Regions from separate parts of the Rossellomorea sp. QJM3NY_18 genome, predicted to be linked through region 2. Evidence: predicted binding sites of a transcription regulator. Region 2 holds the regulator's gene; the other holds the start of a gene.
The links. The regulator LexA, encoded in region 2, represses DNA repair genes until DNA is damaged. The targets are predictions, from matches to a motif close to CGAACATATGTTCG.

Region 1 (16,265 bases), 540 kb from region 2:
ACGTTATTCGAATTATTCGGATCTTCATCCGTATTGCGCAGCGCACCCCATACAGCATCGTAAGAAAGGGTTTGATGATCATCGATAATGTTATGCAGCTCAGTTTTCAGGGCATCGCCCGTCTTTCCTTCAGCCGTGTTGTAATATTCTTCATAAGTTGGTGGATCGGTCGGATCGGATGGAGGGTCGGCCGGGTCTGTTTCCCCGCCTTCCAACGATTCAAACGCCGATGTCGACTTCACTCCCGGGTGGGAAAAATAGGCCGTCAAGCTGCCAGTCACCTTGATTTTTTCACCCATTAATCCCGGGTTACTTTGGAGGCCAAAGCTTGACCGGTATGAAGATGGGATTTGGACATATATCATCTGATCCGTATTGGCCTCTGATGGTGAAGCCGCTAATGCCAATGCATAATCATTCGGAAAATTATTTGTGACAACTGATGAGCCCGAGATCGGCTGCCCGACCACATATCCTTCAACGGACTGAATAGATCCATTTTGGTTTGAGATGGCTTGATCCACCGTATAAGGGGAATTCCACGTCCCATTTCCAGCAGCACTCATTTGACTCGGTGATACTTGACTGCACGCAATCGTAAAAATAAATACAAGGGCAAAAATACCGATGACTTTTTTGTGTATGGACTTCAAATTGCTTCTCCTCCTTTGAATACATTACTCATTTAGCGTACAACACCAATTGTCATAATAGGGTAAATTTTGTGTAAATAAGGGAAAATGAGTCTTATTTCACAAAGATCAAATGGTGATTTTGGTACATTTCACCAACGTAAAAAGTGCCCCCTCTCAAACAAATCTTTAAAACTATCATGTTCCCCCATCCCCTTTTCCTATATAATGAATCTACTAAATGTTAGTGAAATTGGGGGATTCATCCTTGGAGATATTTCAGCATTTTCAGCGTACCATCATCAAAAATTATCTTTTAGGCAGTTTTATAGCAGTGTTCGGTGTCGGGTCTGTGTTCATTTTCCAAACCCTGTCCCTTAAGGAAGACGAATTCATTGCCATGGGAAGCATCATCTTTCTTTCGATTGTCACGATGTTCGGTTTTGAATTTCTCGTATACCAGGAGCATATTCGTCCAATTAAAGACGTTTACCATAAGACGGATCCGACCATTAGATTGGATCTTCTCCTAACCGCCTATCACCAGACAGAAAGGTTCCCGCTGTTAACGGTTAAACGGATCATGTTTCCCCATTTTCTGGGACTTGCCGTTCCGTCAACCTTGCTGACAGTGGTCTTCATCCGGGGAGGCTTTCTTTCCATTCCATACTCTTACATTCTTTACGCCTGGTGTGGTGCATTTTTAGTGGCGATCCTTCATGCGTTGATTGAATTTTTCTTAACCTTCAAAGCTTGTCACAAGCTCCAGGGAGATCTGATCAGGAAAACGATGGAAAGGTATGGAGTCGATCCCTCAAAGCAGTCCACTCTATTTATCAGTTTAAAACAAAAGATCCTGGCTGCTTCGTTATTTCTTGCCCTGTTTCCGATTCTGCTGTTTTCACTTGCCTCACAGATTCGCTTATCCATCACGGACTCAGCTCTTCTAGTTGACTACTGGAAATGGGCGGGTGCCTTGATCCTTATTATCACGGTACTCGCCTTCTATGGGGCGATCCTTATTTTCAAAAGCATTGAAGGACCAGTAAAAGAATTGGTCAACCGTTTTGAAAAAGTGGAACTGGGTCATGTTTCACCTGCTATAAATACGTATACAGACGAGTTCTCCCACCTCTTTTCGGGATTTAACCATATGGTAGAAGCCATCAATCTCCGGGATCAGAAAAACGTGCAGCTCCTAGACCAGTTTTTCGCAGTGGTGGCAGGCACATTGGATGCCCGCGACCCTTATACTGCCGGCCATAGCAAGCGAGTGGCGGAATATTCCGTAATGATTGCCAGACAGTGTAAATGGTCTCTAGAGGAGATCGATTTACTCAATAAGGCGGCCCTCCTTCATGACATCGGAAAGATCGGGATTCGCGATGATGTGCTTTTAAAAGAAGGTAAATTGACAGATGAAGAGTTTGATCAAATCAAGCGTCACCCTGTAATCGGTGAAGAAATTGTTAGAGGGGTTCAGTTGACGGAAGAACTCCTGCCCATCTTACCCGGGATTAAGCATCACCACGAGCGTATGGATGGTTTCGGTTACCCAGATCGATTAAAAGGAGACGAGATACCCGTATTCGGACGGTTGATCGCTGTCGCCGATGCATTTGACGCCATGACATCTGACCGCCCTTATCGTAAAGGGATGCCTTATGGGAAGGCATTCTCCATCCTGCAGGAAGGAAAAGGGACACAGTGGGACAAGGAGTTTGTGGAGGCCTTTTTGAAGACGATGGAAAAGGGGTCCGGGGATACAAGGCAGACAGGATGAACACCTTCATCCCACACCGGGGATTCGTTTCAAACATTAATTTTTAAAAAAAGAAGGCGCCCCTCTTACAAGTCGCCTTCTTGGTCGTTCTATTTTTTAAACTGTACATCCCATTCATTGATCGGCCAATAGCGAAGGTCCACTTTCCCGACAATCTGCTCACGGTCGACAAATCCGAAATAGCGACTATCCATACTTCCCCGGCGATTATCCCCGAGAACGAATATCTTACCTTTAGGAACTGTTTTTTCACCTGTGATTTCCTGCAAGGTAAAGTCACCCGTCAGCTTACTCCCGATGTACTCCTGCTTGAATTTCTCTAAATAGGGTTCGGGATAATACTCCCCATTCACGTAAAGTTTGTCATCTTTGTACACGATTTTATCACCAGGCAAACCAATGACCCTCTTCACATAATCTTCTTCTTCATTTGCATGGAACACCACTACATCAAAGCGGTCCAATTCTCCTATATGATAGCCGATTTTATTGACAACAAGTTTATTTCCATCCTGCAGTGTAGGCATCATGGATTCGCCTTCCACCACATAGTTGGAGAAGAGAAAGGTCCGAATGATGATGAATATGATTAATCCAATTCCCAAGGCTTTGATCCATTCAAGTCCTTCTCTTTTTACCTCTTCTCTCAATTTGATTCCTCCTGCTTTTTCCGTTCTATTCGTTGGTCTAATTCCATTTTCTTATTCAGATGTATCTCAATTCTTTTTCCGACAAACCATAACACAAGAATAATAGCCACAACGATTACTGTACGAATTGGTTGTTTAACTAATGATATAATATCATATCCTATAAAACTTATGGTGAATATCATCACCATTTTCCCTGTCACCACCGCCAGCATATATTGAGCGATGCTGATGGAGGATAATCCTGCCACCACATTTACAACCGCAGACGGAGTAAATGGGAAACATAAAAGGATGAACAGCGGTCCAAACCCATGCCTGTCTACCCATTTCGTCAATCGACTCACTTGCTTATTCTTTCTTAAGAAGCGAAAGACCCGTGCCTCCCCGTATCTCCTCACCAATAGAAAGACAATCAGTGCACCAAGCGTAGCACCGATCCACGAGAACAAAAAGCCCCACCATAAACCGAAAGCATTCGCATTGGCCGTCACAAACACCACCAGGGGCAAGAACGGAAGAAATGCCTCCAGCAATGGAAGGAGGATTCCGGGAATCGGTCCAAATGAACGATATTGCTGAATCAAATCCATCATATTTTCAAGCGTAAACCAATCTTTTATCTTATTGATATCCATATTATATGTTTCCCCTTAAACGACCATGAACTTCGCTTTCACTACTTACTCTCCCATCATATCACACCGGAACAGGATTTCCATATTTCAATTTCACGCGTCGTTTTTATTAATACACGTTTTCCTAAAGCGGGGGATTGTAAACCTCATGCGGAAGGGTAATTTTTTCGGGACGGGCCTATGAGAATCTGCCGAACGTCTAAAGGTGGTCATTCCCCTTCTCCTACTCCGATTCCCTCAAAAAAACTGCCATCCCCACTGGAATGACAGTTCTCCCAATCCTCTATAAATGCTCCCCGAACCAGTCCACGATTTCCTGTAAACGGGCTTCCCGCATGGATGGCTTTCCTGTACGGGAGAGGTTGTGGTTGGATTCCGGGAAGCGGACGAACTTCACCTCTTTATTCTGTCGCTTTAATGCGATGAATAATTGTTCTGCCTGCTCGATCGGACAGCGGTAATCATTTTCACCGTGAAGGATCAATAGAGGAGTGTTCATATCCTTCACGTAGGCGAGGGGAGAGTGCTTCCACAGAGTTTCAACGTCCCCAAGGTCGCTTTGGATCTGCCACTCGGAGAAATAGTAGCCGATGTCGCTGACTCCATAAAAGCTGATCCAGTTACTGATCGATCGCTGGGTCGCGCCCGCTTTGAACCTGTCGCTGTGACCGAGGATCCAATTGGTCATGAAGCCTCCATAGCTTCCACCGGTTACGCCAAGGCGGGATTCATCAATGAACGGAAATTCCTTCAGTGCATAGTCCACTGCCTTCATGATATCTTCGTAATCCCCGCCGCCATAATCACCCCTTACGGCATCGACGAACTCCTGACCGTAGCCGTGACTTCCACGGGGATTGACGTATAAGACAGCATATCCACAGTTTGTCAGCACCTGGAACTCATGAAAGAATGTGTTTCCGTACATCGTGTGCGGACCGCCATGGATTTCGACGATAAGTGGATACTTCTTTCCTTCCTCAAACCCCGCAGGTTTCATGATCCAGCCTTGTACCGGCCAATCTTTTGCCCCGTTGTACATGAACGATTCCGGAGAGGACAGTTCCCTCGCGGCACGCAGGTCCCCGTTTAAACGGGTGATGGTGGTCAGTTCTCCGGTCGGGACATGCAGTGTATACAATTCTCCGGGCTCTGTCGGTCTGCTCATGGCCAACAGGATGGTTTGGCGGTCCGAATCCAGGTCGAATCCGTATATATGCTGCTCTTCCTGTAAGAGTGCAGGATAAATGGCCCCCTCGATGTGAGCATAATAGAGAACCGTATTTCCCGAGTCCGATGCCAGAAAATAAAAACTTTCATTGTCCTTTGACCATTGTATCCCCGTCCGCGACGAGCCTTGGAGGCTGTCGCTGTTAAGATGATCCCCTACCGGAACATCCATCCCTTCGGTCAGGCAAATGCTGTGCCCGGTCTTAAGTTCGTGAATCCATATCTTATTATGAGTTGCGTTTTCAAATTCACGATTATGGCCAATATAGGCCAGGCGCATGCCATCCGGGGACCAGCTTGCTTCTCCGTAGTATCCCGGCTCTCCGTTCACTTGTTTAAGCACTCCCGTTTCAAGGTGAAAAAGATATAGATCGGACTGGAATGAAAAGTCCCTGTCTTCTTTCCTGTCTGTCGATACGGCAAGGTACCTTCCGTCAGGGGACCAGGAATGAAGCGTGTAGTCATGCTCATCATTCGTGAGCCTTTTCATTTCCTTCGTTCCTATATCCACACATGCTATCTGTGAATATGAATTATCATGGAAGCCGCGATCATCACTTTTATATTTCATGCTTGTTGTAACAAACGGCTTTGGTTTTTTCTCTTTTTCTTCTTTATGATCGAACGTTCCGCCTTTATCTAAGCGAATGGATAAGGCAATCTTTTCACCGCATGGAGACCACACAGGATTCGAGACCGCATGCGGACAGTCCGTGACTCGCTCTGCTTCTCCTCCATCCCGACTGATGAGATAAAGCTGATTGACACCGGACCGGTTGGAGATGAAAGCAATCCTCCTTCCATCAGGTGACCACCTTGGTGACGAAATTCTCTGTTCCCCAAACGTCCATTGACGAATGGATTTTTCTTTTAGGCCGATACTATGTAAGGTTGAGAAATATTCATCTTTTTCTTTACACATCACCGTTTGAATATATACAGCTTCTTCCCCACCCGGTGAGAGCGTTGGATCCGATACAGCCTTTAATTCGTAAAGGTCTTTTATGCTCATGCTTTTCTTCATACTATGGCACCTTCCTTTCATTCTGTACTGTTATATTTTCGACACTGAAAATACGAATCCTCCACGGATAAAAACCTGCGATCCCCTTCATAATAGAAACAAATTCAAATTCTACAATTTTCCCTATTGAAAGTAAATTGAAATCAACGTAAAATATTAAACACGAACACACGTTCTATATCAAAGTGAAAAGGAGTCTTTTCATATGACAAGGATACCGGAGACCGATCGGAATATTTTGGAGCAGGCAATCTATCTGCCCATGGTGCTGACGATATTGAATCGCGACCTGCAAATCGTCGACAGCAGCCCATTTAAATTAAAGAGACCGTATTTAGAGATGATCGAGGAGACGATGAAGGTCATACAGGGAGAACTGGCCCATGTTAAAAAGTATATGAGGACGAATAAGATGAAGGTGGAACGGATTCAATCGGATGATGCTTTTACGATGTATATGTTTTTGTATAAGGGATATGAAGAGCATCATAATTACTTCAATCCACGCCTTCGGAACCGGGTGGAGGATTTAATGAGACATTATTTGTTTCGCCGTTTCACGGAATCAAAGACCGATACAACAAAAGAAGCGTGATACTCTGCTCACGCATCGGTTTTGTGGATATGTCGATTCAAATAGAACGTCTTTACATTATGCATTTCAGTCTGGACTTTCGTATTATATTTACTTTCCATTTCGGCGATCCGCTGTGTATAGGCAATGCGTAAATCCGAGGTGCGGAGCATTTGATTTTCAAAAGAACTGTAAGAAATGGGAACCGTGCAGGATTCATTGTTTTGTAGGAAGATTCGTGTTGATCCATTTGTCAACCGTTCATATCCCCGAACATGGGAGTGGGAGATCCAGGCACATTCCTGCTTCACTGGAGAGGATGTCGGGAATAGATAAATGAACATATCAGGGTTGACCATGATGGGGGCTTTGTAGATGATACCCGTAAGTTTTTTCGTACCTTCTTTCCTGCCTTCATAAGAACAGCCAAAGAATTCACAACTTTTCTTCAGAATTTCAAAGGGTTTGAACGGAGAAATCAATACGTCATCCACCTCTATTATTTTCGTGAATGTCCTGGCGCCATATTCCATAGGCTGAAGGATCATCGTATGGGGATTTACTTCATATTCTTCTATAATTCGAGATTTTTCTCTCATTTCATCGCCTCCATTTACATTTTTCACCAAAATAATACCATAAATTCCGAGGGTTGTCTCTCATATTTTTAAAAATTCTGATATTTATCTCCCTCTACTGATTTATGAACAAAAAATTATCAGAATATTTAATTTTTTGGTTGAATTTTTATTACTTACCCCATATACTAGTAAAAAGAATTCAGGGGTGACGTATATGGAAAGCAAAAAGTCCTATACAGAAATGATGAAAGCCGCTGCCATGACCCGGAAGAAAGCCACTGAAAGAAGCGTAATGGAAATATATATCGATATGGTCCTGCATGAAAGTATTTTAATGACCCGGAAATCCAAACTCCTAATTGACATTGATGCCGCCCTGGATACTAAGGATAAAGTGCTATTCATGAAATTATCAAAGGAATTGAATGAATTGAACGTTAGTTACGGTTAATCATACTAAATGGCTGACTCCATCTGAGTCAGCCATTCCCTTTTAATTGGACGGGCCTTCGGTACCTTCAGTGCATGACTTCCTCCCCATTAGCTAATCCTAATGGAAAATCTATACACGATGGAGCGAATCATCATGATCCTACTGATAAAAGTTTTGGTCCTTTACTTGATCACCATAGCGGCTATGAGGCTGATGGGTAAGTCTACGATCGTCCAGATGACCCCTTATGACCTGGTGGCCATCATCATCGTCGGGACCATTGCATCTGAGCCATTGATTTCAACAAAATTCTGGCCGACCATCACAGCCCTCATCTTTCTTGTAGGGCTCCATGTGCTGTTTTCATTCCTTACGTTAAGTCAATGGGGAAACAGATTCTTCCTGGGAGAGCCGACATTGTTAATAAAAAATGGGGAAATATTAGAAGATAACCTGGAAAAATCAAAAATCTCACTCATTCAATTAACGTCCATCCTCAGATCTCAAGGGTACCCCAAAATTTCTGATGTGGACTATGCGATGCTTGAGCCGATCGGTGAAGTGAGTATCATTCCCAAGGTAGAAAACACTCCGGTTACCGTGGAACATCTCAAGTTAAAGATCGACGACGAAGGTCTGCCGATTTCAGTCATAGTGGACGGTAAGATCCAAACCCGGAATTTGAGACTCCTGGGGAAATCTAAGGATTGGCTGGAAACTCAACTCACCAACTCCAACCTGCATCACAAAGATGTCATCTTCGCCTACATGACGGAAAAAGCAAAGAACCTTGTCATCAGCAAAAGAGAAAAGGCCTAGGTGAGTAACCAGGCCTTTTTATCTTTACTCTTTTTTCTTTTCCGCCTCATATTCTTCAAGCATCGACAAGCGCTCAAGCATGGTAGGGTGTCCGTAACGGAAGATCTTCACCAAAAGCGGCGGATTCACTTGGGATAACCCCACCTTCGATAATTTCTGGAAGGACGAGATGGCCGATTCCTTATCACCAGTCATTTCAATGGCGTAGCGGTCCGCCCTCGTTTCCTGATACCTGGAAATCCAGTTGCTGAGTGGACTGATCGTAAACAACAGCATGGATGTGATCATTAAGAATAATGGAAGGGAGCTCAAATTCGAGACTCTCGATACTTTCAAATCATCACTGTGATTGGCCACGATACCCCTCATCAGCTTAGCCGTCAGGAACAGTCCGAAGAAGGACAAAACGAGATAGATCCCGATCCCGATATAGATGTGCTTTTCCACGTAATGAGCCATTTCGTGGGCCATGACAAAGAGGATTTCCTTGTCTGTCAGCTTTTCAAGGGTTGTGTCCCATAAGACGATCCTGGAATTGGATCCCACTCCGGTGACGTACGCGTTAAGGGAATTGGTCTTCTCAGACATATCGACTTCAAATACGTGGTCTGCAGGGATATCCGCCCTGTCGGCCAGGGATAGGATCTGATCCTCCAATGCTTTATCCTTCAATGGATAGAAATCATTATAGAGGGGATCTATCAGTACAGGCTGTACAAACATCATGAAAATCGTGAATGGAACAGACAAAGCCCAGGCCGCCAGCCACCAGCGCTGTTTAAAACGTTTCATCAAGGCATACAGGACCGAGACGATGATGAACATGAGCAGATAATTCACCCAGAAATCCGTAATTTCGTCCTTCATCCACATGGAAAACGTTTGAGTGGAAATGTGGTAGCTTTTTGAAATCTTATAAGAAATATACTGCAGGGGGAAAATCGCTACAAACGAAGTGATCGATAACCAGAATAAGAAAATGGCCGTTTGAAGGAACCCGTTCTTCACCGTTCCCCTTGCCCATTTCTCAAACACACGTGATACACCGAAAATCAGGATCAAGAAATAGAATAACCATTCATACGGAGTGGATAAGAAGAACAAAAGATTCTTGATTTTTGAAAAGTCCTCACTCAACAGAATTTCTTTATTATTCATAAAGGTGGCCGGGTCCGCACTGCTTCCCTTATACATTTCAGGTAAAGTGGAATCCGCCAGGAAAAATAAATACACATATAAAAATAAGCCTAATAGCAAATAAGCCAATATCGATCTAAACGCCCATTTTCTAGCCAACATACTTCCTCCCTTCACGTTCTCATTACTTATATGTAATACCCTGTCCAAAGTTTTAGAACCTAAACACGGACGGTGAGTGAAATGGTGCCGTTCATGCAGGGAAAATCGTATACCTGCTTGTTCTGGTGATTTACGTGCCACATATCCGCCATATCTTCATTATATCTGCCAGAATAAAATTTTATCTGCCCTTTTCATAATTTATCTGCCATTCCACAACGACGCCTATGCTCAATAAAAAAAAGCCACGATTCCGTGACCAATAACCTTCTACATTATGAAGACTGTATACAAAGACAAAACGAAAATCGCCCCGATCACCACAAGGATCACGTTGGCTCCCAAGAACGCAATGGCAAAGGCAGCTACCGTCCCCACAGCTCCAAACAGGAGGTTCCCTTCCTGTATCAAAAGAATGCTCGGGAATATCAACGCTCCCAATACAGCAAAAGGAACATTCTTCAGCACCCCTTGAATAAAAGGAGGAAGCTCCTTTCCCTTAAATACAAGGAAAGGGAGCATTCTAGGTATGTAGGTAACTACGGCCATTCCAATAATCATCCACACAATCGCAGGATTCATTTGGTTTCTCCCCTCACTTTTAGCATGACGACTGCCTCTACAATCACGGCAGAAGCAATCGTAGCGGCGACAATCGACCAGCCGTTTGAAAGGTTTGTGGTAAACAAAAGGGTACTATTTAAAGCACCAGCCACCACGGCTAAAAATGTGACCTTTACGCTCTTTTTCATAGAAGGAACGAGAAGCCCGACAAACATGGCATACAAAGCAATGGTCATACTGGCCTGGAGGAACCCGGGGAGGACTTCTCCGATAAAATATCCCACCCCGGAGTTCACGACCCAGCTTCCATATGAAATGAGGATGACCCCAACGACAAACCCCGGCTTTACTTTCCCCTCTTTAACACTGATGACCGTGAAGGTTTCATCCGTAATACCAAACGCATAAAAAAGCTTTTTAAACAAACGGTCTTCTTCAAGCTTCTCACTTAACGATGCAGACATCAGAAAGTGACGGATGTTTACAATGAACGTTGTAAGGATGATTTCAATAATCCCGGTACCAACCGCAATCAGACTCAAGGATATATATTGAGCGGCCCCCGCGAACACGAGCATGCTCATCAAGATCGTCTCCGTCACTGTAAGCCCGGTAGTACGTGCCAACAGTCCAAACGTCAGGGCCACAGGCATATATCCAATGGCAATGCTGACGCCACCCTGCAGGCCATAGCGAAAATCGCTCACTTTTTTCGTAGAAAGAAGTGCTTCCATCCCCTCACATCCTTTATAATAAGTATTACTCACTGTTTTAATTTTTCGATAATTTATTATATTATACATATAGACGTTATAATAAACAAGAGGAGTTTAATTCATGGAAAATTTCCCGATACAAATTGGTGATAATATCAGAAAGATCCGGAGAGAACGGGGGTTCAGCCTTGAACAAATGGCTGAACGGACAGGGGTCAGCAAGGCGATGATAGGTCAGATTGAACGGGGTGATTCGAATCCTACCGTTGCCATTCTGTGGAAGATAGCCAATGGCTTGAAGGTATCCTTTTCTTCCCTTATCGAAAAGCCGAGCAACCAGGTGTCCATCATTCATTTTGAAGACGTTCAGCCTGTGCTTGAAGACGATGGCAACTACATTGTTTATCCCATCTTCCCTTTTGACCCCTTAAAGAAGTGGGAAAGCTATCGTGTGGAAATGAAACCGGGTTGTACCTATCGGAACGACGGACATACGAAGGGTGTGGAGGAATACATCACGGTCCTCTCAGGAGAGGTTTCCCTGAAGATTGCAGAGGAAAAGTATGATTTGACGGCAGGAAGTTCGATTCGATTTGCCGCTGACTCCGGTCATGCATACTCCAATGAGTCGAATCAAGTAGCTGTCTGCCAAATGGTCATCTATTACGGGGAAGAGTAAAGAGGCTGGGACATAACTAAATCCATTTCTCCTAAAGGCGAACAATCATAAATTCAGTTAGGATTGCTTGCTAAACCGCTTTTGATTTCCGTGCAAGACTTCGCTTTCCTCGGGCGGAAGGCGAGCCTCCTCGTCGCTTTTCGCTCCTGCGGGGTCTCACCTATTCCGCTTTTCCCGTAGGAGTCTTCGTCTTGCACTCCAATCAAAAGCTAGATCCTACTATATATATTGAATGTGCTTTAGCAATGTTAACAAAAGGGTCATTCACCAAGATAGGTGTTATTCGTATACAGACTGTAGTTTTCTAATTTTCAATCATTTGGGGTGTGTCGAAGCAGAATGAATCATTCGCAGTGACCTTAACCGTTACTTATACAAATACTCTTTCTAAACAGATGCGAATGATTAATAAAATCACAGTTGATGTATGCAATAGGTGAAGCGATCTCGACATTACAAAGTGATAGTGAAACACTTACGCTTGGAAGTTGATTGGAGCGGAAGGTGCTCGACTCCGACGGGAATAGCGGGAAAGTTGAGACCCCGCAGGGCAAATGCCTGAGGAGGCTCAACTCACGCCCCGCGGAAAGCGAGCACCTGCAGCGGAAATCAACCACTTACATTCAATAAAAAATCCGAACGATTTCGATTTTCAAAAAAGAATTTCGAATGATCGTTCGGATTTTCTTTCAACTAAATACTTTTGTCCCAACCTCTTTTTTTCTCAGGTGTCAAACTTTGGAACTGACCAATATACTATTACATCTTAAAGTTGAGAGGAGAATATTGAACATGACTCCTTCCCTGCCCTCATTTGACCTCCAATTCGATCATGCTGATTTACGGGAGCTGAAACGTGACATATGGAGTAACACCCCCGTTCCGGCTCAATTGAAAATAGAAGATACCGTACATGACATCCATATCCGGTACAGGGGATCCTATACACGGGAATTGGAAAAAAAATCGTATCATATAGAATTTGCCAAAGAACCCGGCTGGGACGAATCATCAGAACTACATCTGAACGCAGAATCCATTGACCCCTCCCATTTCCGCAATAAACTTTCCCTTGATTTCATGAGAGAACTGGGCATCCACACACCGGAGAGTAAGCATGTATTCGTTACCCTGAAGGGAGAACCTCTTGGTTTATACCTTCAGTTGGAATCTGTGGATGAGATTTACTTAAAAAAGAGAAATCTCCCCCCGGGAACGATCTATTATGCTGTCAGCGACAAAGCTGACTTCTCACAAAAGAGAAAGCGGGGCCTGACATCAGGATATCAGCGAAAACTCGGTAATATGGAAGATGATCACCATCTCATTCATTTCATCAGGAAGATCAATTCACCTTCAACCTTCTCACATGAAATCCCTCAGCTCTTACACATTGAAAATTACTTGAGGTGGCTTGCCGGGGCTGTCTGTACGATGAATAATGATGGATTCACCCATAACTACGCTTTGTATCTGAACGGGATAGATAAACAATTTTCCATCATACCGTGGGATTACGACGCTACGTTTGGAAGGCGGGTGAACGGGGAGGCCATGGAATGGGATTATGTGCCGATTACGGGGAAAACGAAAAACAAACTGACCACCCAGCTGATGAAACGATCCGGTTTCCGGAAATTATATAAAGATATATTGGAGGAAATTCTTGATACGAGCTTCAATGTGACCTACCTTGAAGACAAAGTGATGAGTTTACATTCTTCCCTGAGACCCTATATCCTGATGGACCCCCATTTTCAGAAAGATATTGATTTATATGACCGGGAACCCCCCTTCATCCTTCAATTCATTGAAGATCGCAGTGCTTTCCTGAGACAGGAGTTAAAGTATTTCTAGACAAAAATAAAGCGTGGGAACAAGAAATTCCCACGCTTTCCATTAACAGAACGTATCCTTCGGTTTTGGAACGGACAGGCCGAACAGAGGACGAAGATATAGTGCAAGGAATGTGCCGGCAAGGGCGAGAACTCCCCAGATGTAACCGTGTAGGCTGAAGGAAGCAATTCCTCCGAAGTAAGCGCCGATGTTACATCCAAATGCCAAGCGGGCACCATATCCCATCAACAGTCCGCCAATGACCGATGCCATGGCATTTTTACCAGTGATCTTATTGAAGCGGAACAACCCTCCGGCTGCAGAAGCCAGGAACGCTCCAAGAATGACACCGAAATTCAATACGGTTGTGGAATCAGCAAAGATTGACGCTTGAAGGGCCTCTGCGTTGGCTCCCGACCAATAGCCCCAGCTGGCAACATCTACACCGAACATTCCGGCAACCTTTGATCCCCATAACGCAAAGGCAGACGTAATTCCCCATGGATTTCCCCTCGTCATGAGAGTGAGAGCATTTAATACAGCAAGAACGATGGCAGCTGCGATAAGTGGCCAGGATCCTCGGAAGATCCGCTTCCACCCTTTTGCTGACGGAAGAACTGCCATACGCGGGGGATTCTTCTTCTTTTCGATTCGAAGGGTGACCCACGCAACAAATGCGAAGAATAACATGGAAACAACCCAAGCCCCGAAATAACCTAATCCGGTGGACGTGGCAAGCGAGATTGGCTTAAAGGAAGGAAGCTCCTCTGTCCAAAATGGTAGATGAGCCGCTCCAACGGTTGCACCTACAATAAAGAATAACAGCGTGATGAACATGACGGAACGCCCTCCACCAATCGCATAAAGGGTTCCAGAAGCACATCCTCCCCCCAGCTGCATCCCGATTCCGAACAGAAAGGCTCCAACAATCAGGCTGACACCGACTGGTGACACATAGCCTGCCGCTTCCCCTCCAAAAAATGTGTATCCTGTAGCAAGAATCGGTGCAAACAAGGTAACGGCAACGGCAAGCATCACCATATGGGCACGCATCGACTGACCGTTCCCCACAGACATCACCCTGCGGAAGGCAGAAGTGAATCCGAATCGTGCATGAAATAATGTATATCCTAACAGAAGTCCGAGAACGAGAAGCATAGTTTGGGCTATTTCTTGCGTAAAGAGCAGGTATAGACCAAGAACCGCTGATACAATGATTCCACCAGCCACTAGTGAGGTTTGTGGCGAGTTCAATTCAGTACTCTTTTTCTCGGGACCTTTTTGTTCATTGATTGGTTGAACGTAGTCAGCCATAACAAATCCTCCTTAATCTTATTGATTTGGTTGGAATTCATTTTACAATAGTAATGGATTCTTCGGCTTCTGTCAAAGGATGAGCTTCCATAAAAAAACCACCTGAGCGGGAACACTCAAGTGGTATTACATTATGAAACCAGTGCCAACATGACCGGAATCGTCACGATACTCAACAGGGTCGTGACCAAGGTACTTGTTGATACGAGATCAGGTTCTGTATTGAATTGCAGTGAAAACATCGTCGTATTCGCAGCAGTCGGCATGCTGGCCAATATAATAAGAATCGAACCAAGTGTAGAGGAAATCGGCAGCAGGGAGACGATCACCAATGCCAGAATGGGCGAAGCGACCATTCTCATGATCACGATGAAGGATAATGCACTTCTCTCCACTTTCTTCCCTCCAAGAGTGGCCAGTTGCATCCCGAGAACCACCATGATCGTAGGGATTGTTGCTTGTGAGATCAAATCGATCGTTTGAGTTAAAAATAGTGGAACGTGAAGGTGCAATACCTGAAAGGCAAGCCCGATAAATGCACCATACAAAATCGGCATTTTGACAATCTTCATCCAGATTTCCTTTGAGCCACTCGCTTTGTCACTTCCACTTATGGCATAATACAATCCGATCGTATTCATAAGGAACGATTGAATCACCATCATGATGACCGCATAGCGAAAACCGAGTTCGCCAAACCCGAACAGAATGATGGGTACACCGTAATTACCCGAATTCATGAAAACCCCGGAAAGGATCATTGCCGATTCTTTCGGTTTTGAATAATTCCTGATCGCAGCCACTATTTTAATGGAAAGAATCAACATCACACAAAGTGCGATGCAAAAGAGAAAAATATAAAGATAGTCCATATTCAGTTCATTTTCGTAAAAGGTCTTGAACGCCAGAAATGGATACATTAAGTAGATGGCCATCTTCGAAATCGAATTGATCTCAAAACCAAGTTTCTTTTGACCTATATATCCAACAGCAAAGACCAGTAAGGCAGGCATTACAATCAATATTACATCCATTTATGTCACCACAATCTATTAAAATGAAAGATAGGCCTGACTACTAGAGTCAAGCCTAAGTGTACCATATTTACAGGAGTGGGATAATTAATCCGGCTAACAGCAGGATCAATGCGCCACCAAGTCGTGAAGAAATCTGTGCAAATGGCATAAGCTCCATTCGTTTGGATGCTGACAAAACGGCAACATCCCCTGTTCCCCCCATATTCGCCATGCACAGCCCCGCTGTGATGGCTGCTTCGATCGGATAAAAACCAACCAGTTTCCCAAGGATTGCCGCACCGATGATTGCCCCCAGGACCACTCCGAGTACAGTCAGGATATATTGAAGAGTCAAGGCCTCAAGGACCGTATTCAAATCCGTGTACGCAACACCGATCCCAAATAATAAAGCGAAAGTCCAGTTACCGGCTACAAATTGATACCACTGACTCGCTCCCTCTACTACATTTTGAGGAA
Region 2 (16,265 bases):
TATTAATATATAAACTTTCTTTGTTTTATTGGTTTTAACCAGCCAAAACGTTCATTTTTGATATCCATTGCCAATAACTGACCCATATTCCTTCGTAAAATTTCAAAAAAGATATATTCAGATTCATCGTGTCCCCAGGCATTCAAAGACATTGACTTTTCATTCAGAACGAGTGTCGCGCCTGATTCTTCTTTTTCGATTGTCGCCACGGAGTTTATCCAGGCTGCCCCTTTAACCTTCGTGATTTCGTGCTGAAGGAGTCTTTGTGTAGGAAGGTATGGAATCGGTTTCGTAATGTAATCTACTTGTTTCGAGACGATTTCGTGAAGATCACCTGTACTCGCTTCCCAATCAGAAAACAATTGATAGAACATTCTTTCACGACCATAGTAGTGTTGAACAAACAACTCTTCAATCCAATAGATTTGATAATTTCGCACCTTTACTCCCTCCTACCTTTCTTTCATATAGTATAAATCAACTAGAAGGGAGTCATTGTCATAAATTGTTGAAAATCTGCACTAGTTTTGTCGAACCTATTCTATCTCTTCTGAATATTAAGGGACGGAACGAAGTATTTATACGTTACTTGTTCTATACCCAATCTCTTCCACCCTTACTCCTATTGTGTTCACCCAAAAGAAAAAGGCCAACTCCTTAGAGGGTGTAAGGAGCCGACCTTTTCCATTCACGATTATTGAAGTAAAGCTTTGATTCTAGATACCACATTTTCAGAAGTGAAACCATATTCTTCCATTACCTTCGCTCCTGGGGCAGATGCACCATAACCATTGATTGCCAGGATGTCACCTTCATCGCCAACGTAGCGATCCCAGCCCATCGGAGAGCCCATTTCGATAGCCAGGCGTTTTTTCACGCTCTTAGGCAGGATGGATTCTTTGTATTCTTTTGATTGCTTTTCGAAACGATCCCAAGATGGCATGCTCACAACTGAAACACTGATGCCGTCTTTTTCAAGTGCATTTTGCGCATCTACCGCAAGATGCACTTCAGAACCAGTTGCAATCAACAAGGCATCAGGCTGTTCTTTACCCGAAGCTGAGACAACATATGCTCCTTTGTTAACCCCGTTATAAGCTTTATCAGCCGTACCTTTAAGCGTTGGAAGATCCTGACGGGATAGAACCAGCATCGTAGGCTGATCTTTAGATTCTAACGATAATCTCCAGGCGGCAGCCACTTCATTACCGTCACCAGGTCGAATGACTGACAGGTTAGGCATTGCACGCAGGGATGCAAGCTGTTCAATAGGTTCATGGGTAGGTCCGTCTTCTCCCACAGCGATACTATCATGTGTGAATACATACGTAACAGGTAAGCCCATTATCGCCGCCAAACGGATAGCAGGTCTTAAATAGTCACTGAATACAAAGAATGTCCCACCGAATACATGAAGCCCTCCGTGCAGTGCCATACCATTCATGGCACCACCCATACCGAATTCCCGGACTCCGAACCAGATATTGCGGCCTTCATAAGATTCAGGCATGAAATCTTTCTCATCTTTAATCATCGTTTTGTTTGATCCTGCCAAGTCAGCGGAACCACCGATGAATGAAGGGAGGTTTTGAGCAATGGCATTCAACACTTCCCCTGAAGAAGCCCGGCTTGCCAATGCTTTTCCTTCTTCATATACCGGGATGTCCTTATCCCATCCTTGAGGGAGTTCGCCTTTGATCGCCGCTTCTAATTGAGTGGCTAGTTCAGGGTGTTCCTCTTTGTATTTAATGAATTGGTTGGCCCAATCTTGTTCTTTCTCAGAGCCAGCTTGTTGGATCTTTTCCTCAAAGCGGCTATATACCTCATCAGGCACGTGGAAATCCTGATCGAATGTCCACTTGTACGCTTCTTTCGTAAGCTTCATTTCATCTTCACCCAGAGGTGCACCATGAACAGCAGATTTACCTGATTTATTCGGAGCTCCGTACCCAATGACTGTCTTAACTTCAATCATTGTCGGGCGGGATGTATCCCCTTGACCTTCTTCAATCGCTTTGGAAATTTCGTCAAGATCATTTCCATCCTCAACACGAATATACTGCCATCCGTATGATTCAAATCGTCCCTTAACACTCTCAGAGAATGACTTATCCAACTCTCCGTCAAGTGAAATATCATTGGAATCATAAAGAACAACAAGGCGTCCTAATTTGAGATGTGCAGCCAATGAAGCAGCTTCAGAGGAAACACCTTCCATTAAGTCCCCATCTCCACAAATGGAGTATGTAAAGTGATCGACCATATTATATTGGTCTTTGTTATATGTAGTGGCCAGATGTCTTTCAGCTAATGCCATACCAACTGCCATTGCAATCCCCTGTCCGAGCGGGCCAGTCGTTGCTTCTACACCAGAGGTATGCTTGTACTCCGGATGTCCTGGAGTCTTACTTCCCCATTGGCGGAAATTTTTAAGATCACCCATTGAAACATCATAACCAGAAAGATGGAGTAGGCTGTACAACAGCATCGAACCGTGTCCCGCAGATAAGACAAAACGGTCGCGGTTGAACCATTCTGGATTTTTAGGATTATGATTCATGAACCTTGTCCAAAGTGCATACGCCATTGGAGCTGCCCCCATAGGCATTCCCGGGTGCCCGGAACCTGCTTTTTCAATCGCATCGATTGATAATGTACGAATTGTATTAATTGCTAATTGATCTGTTTTATCAAACATATGTCAGACATCCTTCCTTTTAATGTACCTTATTAATATTAATCTTCTTTGATAGTTTATACAACTATCTTGAATGATAACATGACTTTATGATCGTTGAAAATAAAAACCCTTCAAATCCTATAAGGGAGGAAAATGAATCAAAAAACTTCCAGGACCTATCAAAATTGGCCTGGAAGTTTTTTGATTAATGCATTTTTTTCTTATTCTGTATATCTTGGATCTTTTTAGGTGTTACTTCATTTCCTTCCGGATCAAAGATTCTTGTATTTTCAATTGTGCCTTTCATCGATTGACGGAACGTTTCTAGATATTCTTTTCTAAGTTTGGTCTGTTCTTTCGCTTCCTGCTCAGTTAGTCCGCTACTTTTGGACTTTTTGGCAAGTTCGTTGATTCTATTCATTTTTGATTTTGAAAGCATCTATAAAAACTCCTTTATTGCATAGTTTGCAAACTCTAAAACATTCTAAAAGCAGTGTATTACACTACCGTCATGTTACTAGAATAAAGGGTATAAAACAAGGGTTATGCATGATCAAGGGACACCATATATTCCTTGAAGCGTCTATGTACCGTAGCTTTGGATACATCGTATCCAAATCCCCTAAGAGTAGCTGCAATCTCAGCGAAGGTTAATTCATTTTTCCTTAATCGCACGATTTCTTCGACCGGCACCTCAATGCGTTCCCTTCCTTCCACATTTCCTTTGTTTTTTAAATTTTTATGAGGCTGAAAGCCATTTTCCACAGCCCGCTTCATACCCCGCTTAATTTTAAGGTTATGAAGTTTACGTTGATATTCCTCCACCATACTGACAATGTTGATGACCATAGAATCGGATTCGGATAAGTGTAATTCTCCACTATGAGTCTGACTGATGATTTTCACTTCCTCTTTTAACAGACAGTGAATAAGGGCGATCTTGGCATTTCCCCTGCCGATTCTTGTCTCGTCCTGGATAAGCACAGCCTCAATTGATTTATCTCTGACCAGGTCCAAAAGTTCCAAAACACCTGGACGGTCCAATTCAAATCCGCTCGCCTGATCCCTGATGACCGCATTTACTTCATAATGATGTTCGTTCGCCAATTTAACCAGTTCTTCTTCCTGCCGTTCCAATGATGTTTCCTGTGTGTTTTTCTTAGTACTTACCCTGCAGTATATGACTGCTTTCATCTTCTATCCCTCTATTCTTTGTTCATGACCAGTTCGAAATCTGATTGAGATGATATTGTTGGATTTTCAATAGGTAACACAAGTGATTCACCAGGTTTGATGGCAAAAGAGGTCAATTCGTTCTCTTCGCCAACCCAGGCGATAAAATCTTCCACTGTCATAGAATATTCTTCATTATACTGTTTGGCAATAGTCCAAAGAGTATCACCCTCCTCTACTGTGATACTTTGGTAGGAAGGTTGATCAGTCATATTGATTAATAAATAGCAAGCTGCTGAAAGGACTAAAACAAATAATATAATAATGTAAGAGAATCGATTCCAAATATGTGTTAACATAAAATTACCCCCATACGAATGTTTGTTCTGTTTTGTGTTTTCATTGTAATACGAACACTCGTTTGGTGTCAACAAAATTCGAACTTATGTTTGTATCAATAGTGGTGACATGCTATAATGGGAACATAAGATCTATAATAGAGGTGCGTGAACATGACAAAATTGTCGAAGAGACAGCAGGACATACTACAATATATTAAAGTTGCAGTCAGAGAAAAAGGGTATCCCCCTTCCGTACGTGAAATCGGGGAAGCTGTCGGTCTTGCTTCCAGTTCCACTGTACACGGACATTTAGCGAGGCTTGAAAGTAAAGGTCTGATCCGTCGTGATCCGACTAAACCGAGAGCGATAGAAATTCTGGACCTTGAAGAAGATACGATACCGCGACAACGTGTAGTAAACGTCCCTTTAATCGGTAAAGTCACAGCAGGTCAACCGATAACGGCTGTTGAAAATGTGGAAGAATTTTTCCCTCTGCCCGAGCGGATGGCCCCTTCGGATGAGCAGGTCTTCATGCTTGAAATCATGGGTGACAGTATGATCGAAGCCGGCATATTGGATGGGGATTTTGTCATTGTTCGCCAGCAGCAGACAGCGAACAACGGAGATATCGTCGTTGCCATGACCGATGAAGATGAAGCAACGGTCAAACGTTTCTTTAAAGAAAAGGATTATGTGCGTCTGCAGCCAGAGAACTCAACAATGGAACCAATCATTTTACGGAACGTCTCCATTTTAGGTAAAGTGGTTGGTGTGTATCGTCAAGTTCATTGATAGTGGCATTCGGTATGCTTAGGGCATGCCAGAAACTATTATCAGCCGGTTATCATAATAATGAAAAAAAGCCTGAGGTTGGAAGTCGAAACATTCCATCCCCAGGCTTTTTTTGATATCGTTTCCTTCCCTGATTCCCTTCTTCCCCCCTATGAATACAGCCTGAACTTTGTGTAAAAAACCCTCAACGATATATCGTTGAGGGTGCCTGGTAATTAATACATTTGAATGTACTGTTCACGTTCCCAAGGATGTACTTGTGTACGGAACATATCCCACTCGATTTCTTTCGCTTCCACGAAATGTTCGAATATGTGTTCCCCAAGGGACTTAACAATTACTTCACTTGTTTTTAATGTTTCAAGAGCTGCATATAATGTTGCAGGAAGATCTACGATACCTGCTTCTTCACGCTCTTTTTTGTCCATTACATAGATGTTGCGGTCAATTGGCTTAGGAGCCGGTAGGTTATTCTTAATTCCATCTAATCCTGCCGCAAGTAAAACAGCCATTGCAAGGTAAGGATTTGCCGCTGGGTCGACACTGCGGACTTCAACGCGTGTGCTCAGGCCACGGGAAGCCGGGATACGGATTAACGGGCTACGATTACGCGCAGACCAGGCAACATAGCAAGGTGCTTCGTATCCTGGAACTAAGCGCTTATATGAGTTTACAGTCGGGTTGGTAATCGCTGTAAATGCAGTGGCGTGCTTAATGATACCAGCAAGGAATTGACGGGCAGTATCGCTTAGTTGCAAGTCACCTTTTTCGTCAAAGAAAGAGTTCACTCCATTTTTGAAAAGGGACATATTACAGTGCATTCCTGAGCCATTTACACCGAATAATGGTTTCGGCATGAATGTAGCGTGCAAACCGTGTTTACGGGCAATCGTTTTTACTACCAGTTTGAATGTCTGAATATCATCACAAGCTCTTAATGCATTGGCGTATTTGAAATCGATCTCATGTTGTCCGGGAGCTACTTCATGGTGAGATGCTTCGATTTCAAAGCCCATCTCTTCAAGTTCTAAAGCGATATCACGACGGCAGTTCTCCCCTAAATCGGTAGGGGCTAGGTCAAAATAGCCACCGTTATCATTTAATTCTAACGTAGGTTCGCCATTTACATCTAATTTAAAGAGGAAGAATTCCGGCTCTGGCCCAAGATTGAAGTCAGTAAACCCAAGTTCCTCCATTTCACCTAAAATGCGTTTTAGGTTATTACGGGGGTCTCCCTCGAACGGAGTGCCATCCGGATTGTAAATATCACAGATCAGACGGGCTACCTTACCTTTTTCAGCTGTCCACGGGAAAACTAACCATGTGTCTAAATCCGGGAAGAGGTACATATCTGATTCTTCGATACGGACGAATCCTTCAATGGAAGAACCATCGAACATCATTTTGTTATCTAATGCTTTTTCAAGCTGACTTAGAGGGATTTCTACGTTCTTGATCGTCCCTAAAATGTCGGTGAATTGTAGTCGAATGAACTTAACTCCTTCTTCATTCGCTAATCTTGCAACATCTTCCTTAGTATACTTTGCCATTTACGTAATTCCTCCTCAAGTTTATTAAAGGGTTTATTTAATGAAAGAAGCGGGACATATCTCCTTGACGCAGAGATGATCGATTGAATCGACCGGAATGAATCAATTCATTGCGAAGTAATTTACGCAGCTCGTCGTCAGATAGATCCTGTCTTGCTTTTTCTTCCTTTTCATTACTTACGTCAGATACGACTTTGCTTTCATTATGACCGGATACAGAAAAGATCTTCTTAATCCCTGCCATGTTGATACCTTGATCTAACAGATCCTTTACTTCTAATAACTTATCAATGTCATTCAAGGAAAAGAGCCGGCGATTCCCCTCGGTCCGTGCCGGGTTTATCAGTTGATGCTCTTCGTAGTATCGAATCTGACGAGCTGTTAAGTCCGTGAGCTGCATGACAATACTAATTGGAAATAATGCCATCGTTCGACGAATTTCACTTCCGCTCATCTTGATTCCTCCTTCTGTTTTCCATCTTGAATTCATTATATGTAATGTCAGGAGTTCTGTCAATCAAATGTGAGTTTTTCTTACATAAGTAATCAAAAGAAATGGATAGTCTATTTTAGACTATCCAATTACTACTTTTATATCCTTTTTATATGGTGATTAAACCTTTTTCAATTAAGTTGTCCACCGCAGAGCAAACGGCGATTTTCACATGGGAGTATGTCAACCCGCCTTGAACATAAGCTATATAAGGTGGTCTTATAGGTCCATCCGCCGATAATTCAATGCTCGCTCCCTGAATGAACGTTCCTGCGGCCATGATGACATCATCCTCATAGCCCGGCATATAGTTCGGATACGGCGTGAAGTGAGAATTGATCGGTGAGGCTGATTGGATTGCCTGACAGAAAGCGATCATCTTTTCCCTGTCATCAAATTGTACCGATTGAATTAAATCCGTGCGCCTGGCATGAGGTGAAGGATCCGTATTCATACCAATCTCGGTCAGCAGAGCCGAAGTGAAAACCGCTCCTTTTAATGATTGCGCCACCACGTGAGGAGCTAAAAAGAACCCTTGATACATTTCTTGAAGACTGTACAGAGACGCCCCTGCCTCCGCCCCGATCCCCGGCGAGGTCATACGGAAGGAACAGGCTTCTACATATTCTTTCTTTCCGACGATATATCCACCTGTTTTCGCAAGGCCACCCCCGGGATTTTTAATAAGGGAGCCGGCCATTAGGTCCGCACCGACGTGACATGGTTCTTGCACTTCGACAAATTCCCCGTAGCAGTTGTCTACAAATACAACAATTCCAGGGTCAATCTCTTTAATGAAATCAATCATTTCCTTTATTTCTTCAATGGTAAAGGATGGCCGGTTGGCATACCCTTTTGATCGCTGGATACCCACCATTTTTGTCTTTGTTGAAATGGTCTGGGCCACCTTTACGAAATCTACTTTTCCTGACTCATCTAAATCAACGCTCTGATAGTGGATATGGAAGTCTTTGAGTGAACCTGTACCCTTTCCTCGGCTTCCTACAATTTCTTCTAATGTATCATAAGGTTTCCCTGTTATGTACACCAGTTCATCTCCCGGTCGGAGTATACCGAACAAAGCGATGGAGATGGCGTGGGTACCAGAAATGATCTGAGGCCGCACAAGCCCTGCTTCCCCGCCAAATACATCTGCGTATATGCTTTCCAGGGTGTCCCTTCCTGCGTCGTCATAGCCATAGCCTGTGGACGGGATGAAGTGAGAATCGCTTACCCGGTGCTTCTGAAACGCTCTTAAGACGTTGAACTGGTTGCTTTCAGATCGTTCATCGATTTTTTTGTGTATGTCTTTGATATCCGCTTCCACTTTTGTTACAAGTGATTGTAATACCGTTCCATTTACTAATTGTTCAAACATTTAGTGTTGTTTCCTTTCTACTTTTGAAATTTCTTGATGCTTCCTGCGATCGGATGATCTTCAAGGTGAAATCCGGTCATTTCATATACTTGACTTGCTTCTTGGAATTCCAATTTTCTCAAGATGGTTTCACTCTTTAATTGGGATAGAATTTTCCCTTCATTCACAGGGACAAACACATGATAAGGTATCATTTGATTCTTTACGATTTCTTCTATCTTAATAAGTAGCTTCCCTCTGTCCTCTTCGTTCAAGGCACTAATGAGGATGGTTTCTGATTCGCTGTCGGGAACAAAATCGGGATCCATTTCATCCCGCTTGTTGTATACCGTTAGCTGCTGCAGCCCATCCATTTCCAGATCTTTCAATAAGAATTGCACTGTCTTTTCGTGTTGACTGTAGTCAGGATTTGAACTATCCACAACATGAAGAAGGAGGTCAGCCTCTTTTACTTCTTCAAGGGTAGATCGAAATGCCGCAACCAGCGTGGTCGGTAAATCTTGAATGAACCCTACGGTATCTGTGAGTAACGTGGAATATCCACTGGGCAAAGGCATTTTCCTCGTCATCGGATCCAAAGTCGCAAATAATTGATTTTCTTCATATGAATCAGCCATTGAAATTCGATTGAACAACGTGGATTTTCCAGCGTTTGTGTATCCGACGAGTGCAATCTGGAAAGCTTTGTTCCGCTTTCTTCTCCCCCGGTACCTTTGTCTATGATCAACTATGGTTTGTAATTGCTTCTTTATATCGTCAATCCTTTTATGGATGTGTCGACGATCACTTTCGAGCTTCGTTTCACCGGGCCCCCTGGTGCCTATCCCTCCACCCAGTCTTGAGAGGGATGCCCCCTGACCGATGAGTCTTGGCAGCAAGTACTGAAGCTGGGCAAGTTCTACTTGTAATTTCCCTTCTCTTGAGCGGGCTCGCTGTGCAAAAATGTCCAATATCAGTTGTGTACGGTCAATCACCCTGCCGTTTAATTCTCTTGATAAGTTGCGAATCTGACTGGGGGATAGTTCATCATTAAAGATGATGATGTCCGCTTCAAACTGCTCTTCCAACAGGACCAGTTCCTCCACTTTACCCTTTCCGATATACGTGCTTGGATGGATCTTGTCGCGTTTTTGAATAAGAGTGGCAGCAACTTGACCTTGAGCTGTTGCTGTCAGCTCTGCAAGTTCCGTTAAACTATACTGAAAACTCAGGTCATCATCGTGCAGTTGACATCCCACCAGAATGACTTTTTCTAGATTTTCATTCTTCAAAAAACAACCTTCTTTCTTTCCGTTTCATTCTATTTCCCATCATATCAAATCCACATCGTAAACTCTATGTAAAAAGCAATGAAAAATGGTTGCAAATAAGCACATACGTGTTAAAATCAGTATGTTTGATTATGACATAACACTACTTCAAGATTCTACATAATGGCATGTAGCATATTGTAATAGGGTGAGGAGGAATGTGTATGACGTGGGAAGTACTGAGTATCATCGGTACCATTGCTTTTGCTATTTCAGGAGCTATCATTGCCATGGAAGAGGAATATGATATCCTCGGTGTTTATATATTAGGAATTGTCACTGCATTTGGAGGAGGCGCCATCCGGAATTTACTGATCGGTGTACCCGTTTCCGCTTTATGGGAGCAGGGAATGTTGTTTCAGATTGCCCTTCTCTCCATTACAGCAGTCTTTCTGTTCCCGAATAATCTTTTGAAACATTGGAGGAAGTGGGGGAATTTCTTTGACGCGATCGGTCTATCGGCTTTTGCGATTCAGGGGGCGTTATATGCTTCTGAAATGAACCACCCCATCAGTGCGATCATCGTGGCTGCCGTTTTAACCGGTAGTGGTGGCGGAATTATCCGTGACCTTCTGGCTGGCCGGAAACCTTTAGTCCTACGGTCGGAAATTTATGCGGTATGGGCAGTTTTATGTGGAGCGGCGATCGGACTTGGTATAGTGAATTCAGCGTTAGAGCTATACTCCCTTTTCATCATTACGACAGCTTTACGTGTGCTCTCCTACCTATATAAATGGAGGTTACCGAATAGAAGTTTACGGGCCCATGTTTAATAATAAAAATGCATTCACAAGTGAATGCATTTTTGTTTTTCGATATACTAAGTATGGTTATCGGACGCCGTTTTGGTAAAGACCAGGTCATTGCTACGGATGGTTAAGAGATCATGTCGATCGTAACAATTCTCCAATAAAAGCCTCATCGCTTGAGATCGTATCGATTTTTCAAGTACATTCCGAACATACCGTCCATTGGAAAACGCCATTGGAGATAATGTGTTTTTTGCCGCACTCAAATGTTCACGGATCTTTCTTTCGGCATCATGACTCAATAAGTACTGCTTTTCATCCAGCATCCTTTTGCCGATTTCCATCAGCTGATCTACAGAATAATCAGGGAAATGAAACACAAGGGGAAATCGTGATTGCAATCCTGGATTCAAGGTAAGGAAGTGCTCCATTTCCCTTGAATACCCTGCCAGGATCAAGATAAAGTCATGCTGCCTATCTTCCATATGTTTCACAAGGGTATCAATGGCCTCTTTTCCAAAATCCTTTTCTCCGCCTCTGCCCAGTGAATACGCCTCATCAATGAATAGAATTCCTCCCAATGCCTTTTTCACTAAATCCCTTGTTTTCTGAGCCGTATGACCAATATATTCACCGACCAGGTCAGCCCTCTCAGCCTCGATTAAGTGTCCTTTCGAAAGCACGTTCATCTTTAAAAACAGTTTTCCGATGATTCTCGCCACCGTCGTTTTACCAGTCCCCGGATTCCCTTTGAACATCATATGAAGTGCTTGTTTTCCTGCCTTCAGTCCCATGGCTTCTCGTTTTTTATTCACATATATCCATGCATAAATTTCTTTCACCATTTTTTTCATTTCTTCCATTCCGACAAGAGATCCAAGTTCTTCTTCAATTTCTTTCAACGCTACATGCTCTTGAGGAAGAGACTGAGGAGTCGAATCTACGGTTTCTCGTACTGAACTCCTTTTTTGTGAATTCAATACTATACTGATTTGTCCGTTATTTTTCATTCTCATTGGTTGATCCAAAGATTTCACCTCACCATTCTAAAGACAATATACGCTTCTAAGATTTAAGGGTGATAAACGTCTATCGTTTTACCTGATTTATTTCGACAAATAAAAAGAATCCTGTCTATTCCTGCGCTTTCCCGAGAAATAAATAGAATTACGCTGAATGCATTTTCATTTCGGACTCACTATTTTCGGTAATACAGTTTGATAATCTTCAATACCATATTGGTGATTACTATTTCAGGGTCCATTTTTTAGTTAATGAAGAGATAGAACGCTGAAAATTAAAGCCTCTCTTATTATCCTATTCACTTACGGTACATTTCATTAATTATTCTTGCATTCATCCCGTCCGGTCAAATATAAAAAGCTGCCACAAAGGGCAGCTTTCACATGAACATTAATTTTGCTCTTCAAAATTTATTTGAACATTTCGCTGCGGGGCGAATGTTGAGATGGCATGTTTATATACCAGTTGCTGTTTACCTTCTGTTTCAAACAGGACGGTAAAATTATCAAACCCCTTTACCTGGCCGCGAATCTGGAAGCCATTTAAAAGGAATACCGTTACGAGTGAACTGTCTTTTCGCAATTGATTTAGGAATTGATCTTGGATATTAATGGATTGTTTCATGGTTAGTCCTCCTCTTCTATCTCTACATTACTTATTCGACTTTAATTGAAGCTTTCCTGCAATAAATTCTGAAATGTCCTCAATATTTTTGCTGTGTAAACTTTCTTCTGTCATATCATACCAGGCAACATCCATTTTATTTCGGAACCAGGTAAGCTGACGCTTGGCGTATCTTCTGGAGTTTTGCTTAAGGTTCTCTATGGCCGTTTCCAGGCTGACGGTACCTTCGAAGTAATCATAAAGTTCTTTATATCCTATCGCCTGTACAGATTGAACGTCTCTAAGCCCTCCATCATATAACGCTTTCACTTCTTCTAAAAGTCCTTGCTGTATCATCAGGTCAACCCGAAGATTGATTCTCTCATACAGTTTTTCCCGATCCATGGTTAAACCAATTAACGCCATATCATACTGAAGCTCGTGAGTTTGGGAACTTTGATACTCACTCATCGTCTTACCGGTACAATGGAAAATCTCCAATGCACGGATCACACGCCTCGTATTGTTAGGATGAATGTTGCTGGCTGAAACCGGGTCCACCTTAACAAGCTTATGATGAAGCCAATCAGCATCATGCATTTCAAGCTCCGCTTCTAACTTTGTGCGAAAATGTTCATCGCCCGGCATTTCTGTGAATTGATAATCGTATAAGACAGCCTGAATGTAAAGACCTGTCCCACCTACTATCAAAGGGATCTTCCCCCGTGAATGAATGTCGGATATTTTCTTCCTTACAAGATTCTGAAACTCCGCCACTGAAAAAGAATCTTCAGGCTCTTTTATATCAATCAAGTGGTGAGGTACGCCTTCCATCTCTTCCGTGGTGATTTTTGCAGTTCCGATGTCCATCCGCTTATATATCTGCATGGAGTCCCCACTAATGATTTCTCCATCAAATCGTTTTGCAAGGCTTATACTTGTACTGGTTTTTCCTACTGCTGTCGGACCAATAAGGACAATCACTTTCTCTTTATTCAGTCTTGTCATACATTCACTGCTTTCTATGTAACTGTTTCTTTACATATTATCGTACCATAATAATAGAAGGTTTGAAATCACATCTTGTCAGTATCTCCATTTACTCCGGTCTTATTCAAAAAACAAATTGCCATGAAATGAATGTACCCGTTTCTTACCATTATAAAACGTTCTGATGTAACGTGGAAATTAAAACTGCTTAAAGGGAATTCCCTTTAAGCAGTTTAGACTTATTACGGAATTAATATCAATTGATCTCCTTCTGAGCCTGAAAGTGAGGTTTTATGGTAATCTCCATTTACCCACGCGTCAATTTGATTTTGATACCATTCACTTTTGTAATGACCCGCCTGTCCCGGGCCGACAATATGATAGCCGTTCTCCATATCGGAAGTATCAATCACGAATCTCCATGAAGCACCGTGATTCACGATACCTTCCTCATTATAACTTGCAGCCTCCACTGTTACCCTGCTTCCTCCCACAGGTACAGGCCCTCTTTCGTTCAAGAACTTTTTTAAGATTGGCGAAGCACTTGATAATGGATGTTCAAAGTACACTTTATGATACATTCCCCACTCCCATTCATTCACAGAAGATCCATATGCTTCCTCAAGCTCATTCAGAGCATTTGTAAGGGATGCGGCCAGAAATGATTTGTATCCGCCCCGATCTGCAAACCACTGGGATTCGTCTCCTGTATGGGCTTTTCGAATAAGTTCATCGACAACACTTTGACGTCCTTCAAAGAGCTTCATCATATCATCAGGTACGTCCTTTTCAAAAAGCCCCGTTGATATTTCGTTCATCCACTGATGAAAAATCAGGGGTGCCGCTAAGTTTTTATCATCAAGATAGTTCCACGATTTTAGAATCTCAATGGCTTTTTTTTGCTCATCGGTCAATGACCCGGTCTCCAAATCCTCAGTAAGGATTGGTACAAACTCACGTGCGTGTAAATTCTTCTGATCCATTTGCAATGCTTTCATATCAGAAATCGTAAGTTCACTTTTTCCTTCTAAGTATTCTGAAATTCTCATATATCGATACGGTTGTGCCCAGTGATGACTGATATGGTAAGGATAATCATCATCCACTACTTTATTATTCGCAGTTGCCACAAAGCCTGATTCAGGATTGATCACCTTCGGAAGTTCGTCAAAGTGTATGAACCCCTGCCAATCATAATCAGGGTCCCATCCCGGGACAGGCAGTAGCCCATCCCCTTTCTTCCTGATAGGAATCTTTCCATTTGCCTTGTATGCAATCGTGCCATCTTTAGAGGCAAATACGAAATTCTGGGTAGGAACATGAAAGTCTTCCAGGGCTTCTTCGAATTCACCCCAATTCTTTGCCTTATTGATATTGATGATGGCAGAGAGCTCAAGACTCGGATCCAGTGCGGTCCATCTCATGGCCATCACTTCTCCTGCCTCACCTTGATGAGCAAACTCCGAAATCACCGGCCCATGTCTCGTAATTGTGACTTTATAAGGTATGGTCTCACCATCCTTGACTTTAATTGGTTCTTGTACGATGGTTGCCTTTTCCCATTTCCCATCATATAAAAACAGATCTGGATCTTCCTCGCTACGTTTTTCAATATACAAGTCCTGTACATCGGGACCCGTATTGGTGACCCCCCATGCAATCTGTTCATTATGACCCAGGATAATCCCGGGAATTCCGGCAAAGATCACTCCACTTACATTGACTTCAGGTGATTCGAGCTGCATTTGGTACCATATGGAAGGTGTCCCCAGTGATAGATGAGGATCGTCTGCCAGTAACGGTTTTCCGCTTTTCGTCTTATCTCCGCTGACAACCCAGTTATTGCTTCCATTAAATTCCGTCGGTATGACTGCTGAAGCGAAGGATTGCTTTAAATCAACCTGTACCTCCCCAATATCTGAAAGAATGGTAGGCGCATCTTTCGGATAGGTCGGAAACAGGTCATAAGCCTTCTCCTTCGGCAGATTCTCCAACGCCCAATACCTGAAGGCCTGGCCCTGCCAATGCCCCCCCAAGTCGAAAGCCATGTATTTCCCGATGGTCAAAGAATCAATCGGTGTCCATTTCTCAGGTTTGTAACCTAATAGAGTGAATTCAATAGGAAGCCTTCCCCCGTCTTTCGCCTCTTCCATATAGGCATTGACTCCCTCGGCATACCACTCGAGAAGCTGCTTTGCTTCATCCGGATAGGCAGTAAAGGATACCTCTGCTGCCCTCCTTAAACCAAATGTACGGAAGAACTTGTCCCTATTCACCGCCTTTTCTCCGACAACTTCACTCAATCTTCCCGATGCCTGGCGCCTGCTTAGATCCATTTGGAACAAACGATCCTGGGCTTGAACATATCCTTGTGCCATATAGAGATCTTTTTCATTTTGAGCGTGAATATGCGGCACGCCATCTTTATCTCTTATGACCTTCACATTCTTTGACAAACCATTCATCGTTATTGTGCCTGTCGTAACAGGAAGGGATCTGTCAATGTAATAATTCACAAAGATTAATAGCCCGAGCAGAATGAACAATATACTTCCTGCGGTCCACAGCGTTATTTTAAGACGCTTCTTCTTTTTCTGATGCTGAAGCTCAATGCCTCCGTTCATTCTAATTTCCCCCAGTGTTTATATAGAATTTTCTGAAAAATAACCATATCTTTATTATTAGCCTTTTAAGAGAGAAATCCTGCTATCCTAAAGGGGAATTTACATAAATGGTCGAAACACCATATTCCATGAAGACCAATTAGTTACCATAATGTTATTATCGTGAATATATTTTAGGATCTTCCTTCGTTTATCCCTATGAGGATTATGGGTAAAAGGTAGTCAGGAGGTGAGGGACATGTCTTTTAATTATAATCTTGATTTTGATTCTATTGATTTTCGTAAACACCCTGAAAAATACCGTGTAGGCCGCGGGGAACAAGGTGTTTTACTTGTAGAACCCTATAAAAGCGAAATCCTTCCAGAATGGCGTTTTAAAACACCGGATATTGCAGAAGAATCCTCAAATACCATTTATCGCATGTTTCTTCAATATAAGGAGGAAAATGATTTTGTGGGAATGGATATGGCAAGGAAATTCCTTCAGATGGGCTATACGAGGGCCAGAAGGTACGCCAATTATCCGGGTGGTAAGAAGTATAAGAAGGATGGGGATATC

Region 1: AC0VXY_RS07370 (YhjD family protein) is a predicted target of LexA. The motif match lies at 6,121-6,134, and genes of this name have one in related genera.

The regions. Positions count from the first base shown of each region.
Region 1 is NZ_CM149659.1:1,414,943-1,431,207, reverse strand. Features, by position in the region: gene AC0VXY_RS07395 (endonuclease) at 1-566, opposite strand, end outside; gene AC0VXY_RS07390 (HD domain-containing phosphohydrolase) at 901-2,415, shown strand; gene lepB (signal peptidase I) at 2,505-3,065, opposite strand; gene AC0VXY_RS07380 (TVP38/TMEM64 family protein) at 3,062-3,703, opposite strand; gene AC0VXY_RS07375 (S9 family peptidase) at 3,987-5,957, opposite strand; gene AC0VXY_RS07370 (YhjD family protein) at 6,163-6,552, shown strand; gene AC0VXY_RS07365 (competence protein ComK) at 6,561-7,130, opposite strand; gene AC0VXY_RS07360 (IDEAL domain-containing protein) at 7,327-7,563, shown strand; gene AC0VXY_RS07355 (DUF421 domain-containing protein) at 7,699-8,364, shown strand; gene AC0VXY_RS07350 (M48 family metallopeptidase) at 8,389-9,660, opposite strand; gene AC0VXY_RS07345 (AzlD domain-containing protein) at 9,934-10,245, opposite strand; gene AC0VXY_RS07340 (AzlC family ABC transporter permease) at 10,242-10,961, opposite strand; gene AC0VXY_RS07335 (helix-turn-helix domain-containing protein) at 11,065-11,622, shown strand; gene AC0VXY_RS07330 (CotH kinase family protein) at 12,361-13,479, shown strand; gene AC0VXY_RS07325 (YeeE/YedE family protein) at 13,522-14,772, opposite strand; gene AC0VXY_RS07320 (AEC family transporter) at 14,904-15,806, opposite strand; gene AC0VXY_RS07315 (2-hydroxycarboxylate transporter family protein) at 15,877-16,265, opposite strand, start outside.
Region 2 is NZ_CM149659.1:1,958,208-1,974,472, reverse strand. Features, by position in the region: gene sirA (sporulation inhibitor of replication protein SirA) at 3-440, opposite strand; gene tkt (transketolase) at 695-2,698, opposite strand; gene AC0VXY_RS10025 (DUF896 domain-containing protein) at 2,886-3,119, opposite strand; gene AC0VXY_RS10020 (YneB family resolvase-like protein) at 3,224-3,874, opposite strand; gene yneA (cell division suppressor protein YneA) at 3,886-4,212, opposite strand; gene lexA (transcriptional repressor LexA) at 4,366-4,986, shown strand; gene glnA (type I glutamate--ammonia ligase) at 5,202-6,536, opposite strand; gene AC0VXY_RS10000 (MerR family transcriptional regulator) at 6,574-6,990, opposite strand; gene AC0VXY_RS09995 (methionine gamma-lyase family protein) at 7,139-8,407, opposite strand; gene hflX (GTPase HflX) at 8,425-9,678, opposite strand; gene AC0VXY_RS09985 (trimeric intracellular cation channel family protein) at 9,882-10,490, shown strand; gene spoVK (stage V sporulation protein K) at 10,538-11,494, opposite strand; gene hfq (RNA chaperone Hfq) at 11,880-12,113, opposite strand; gene miaA (tRNA (adenosine(37)-N6)-dimethylallyltransferase MiaA) at 12,141-13,100, opposite strand; gene AC0VXY_RS09965 (penicillin acylase family protein) at 13,325-15,694, opposite strand; gene AC0VXY_RS09960 (DUF4385 domain-containing protein) at 15,945-16,265, shown strand, end outside.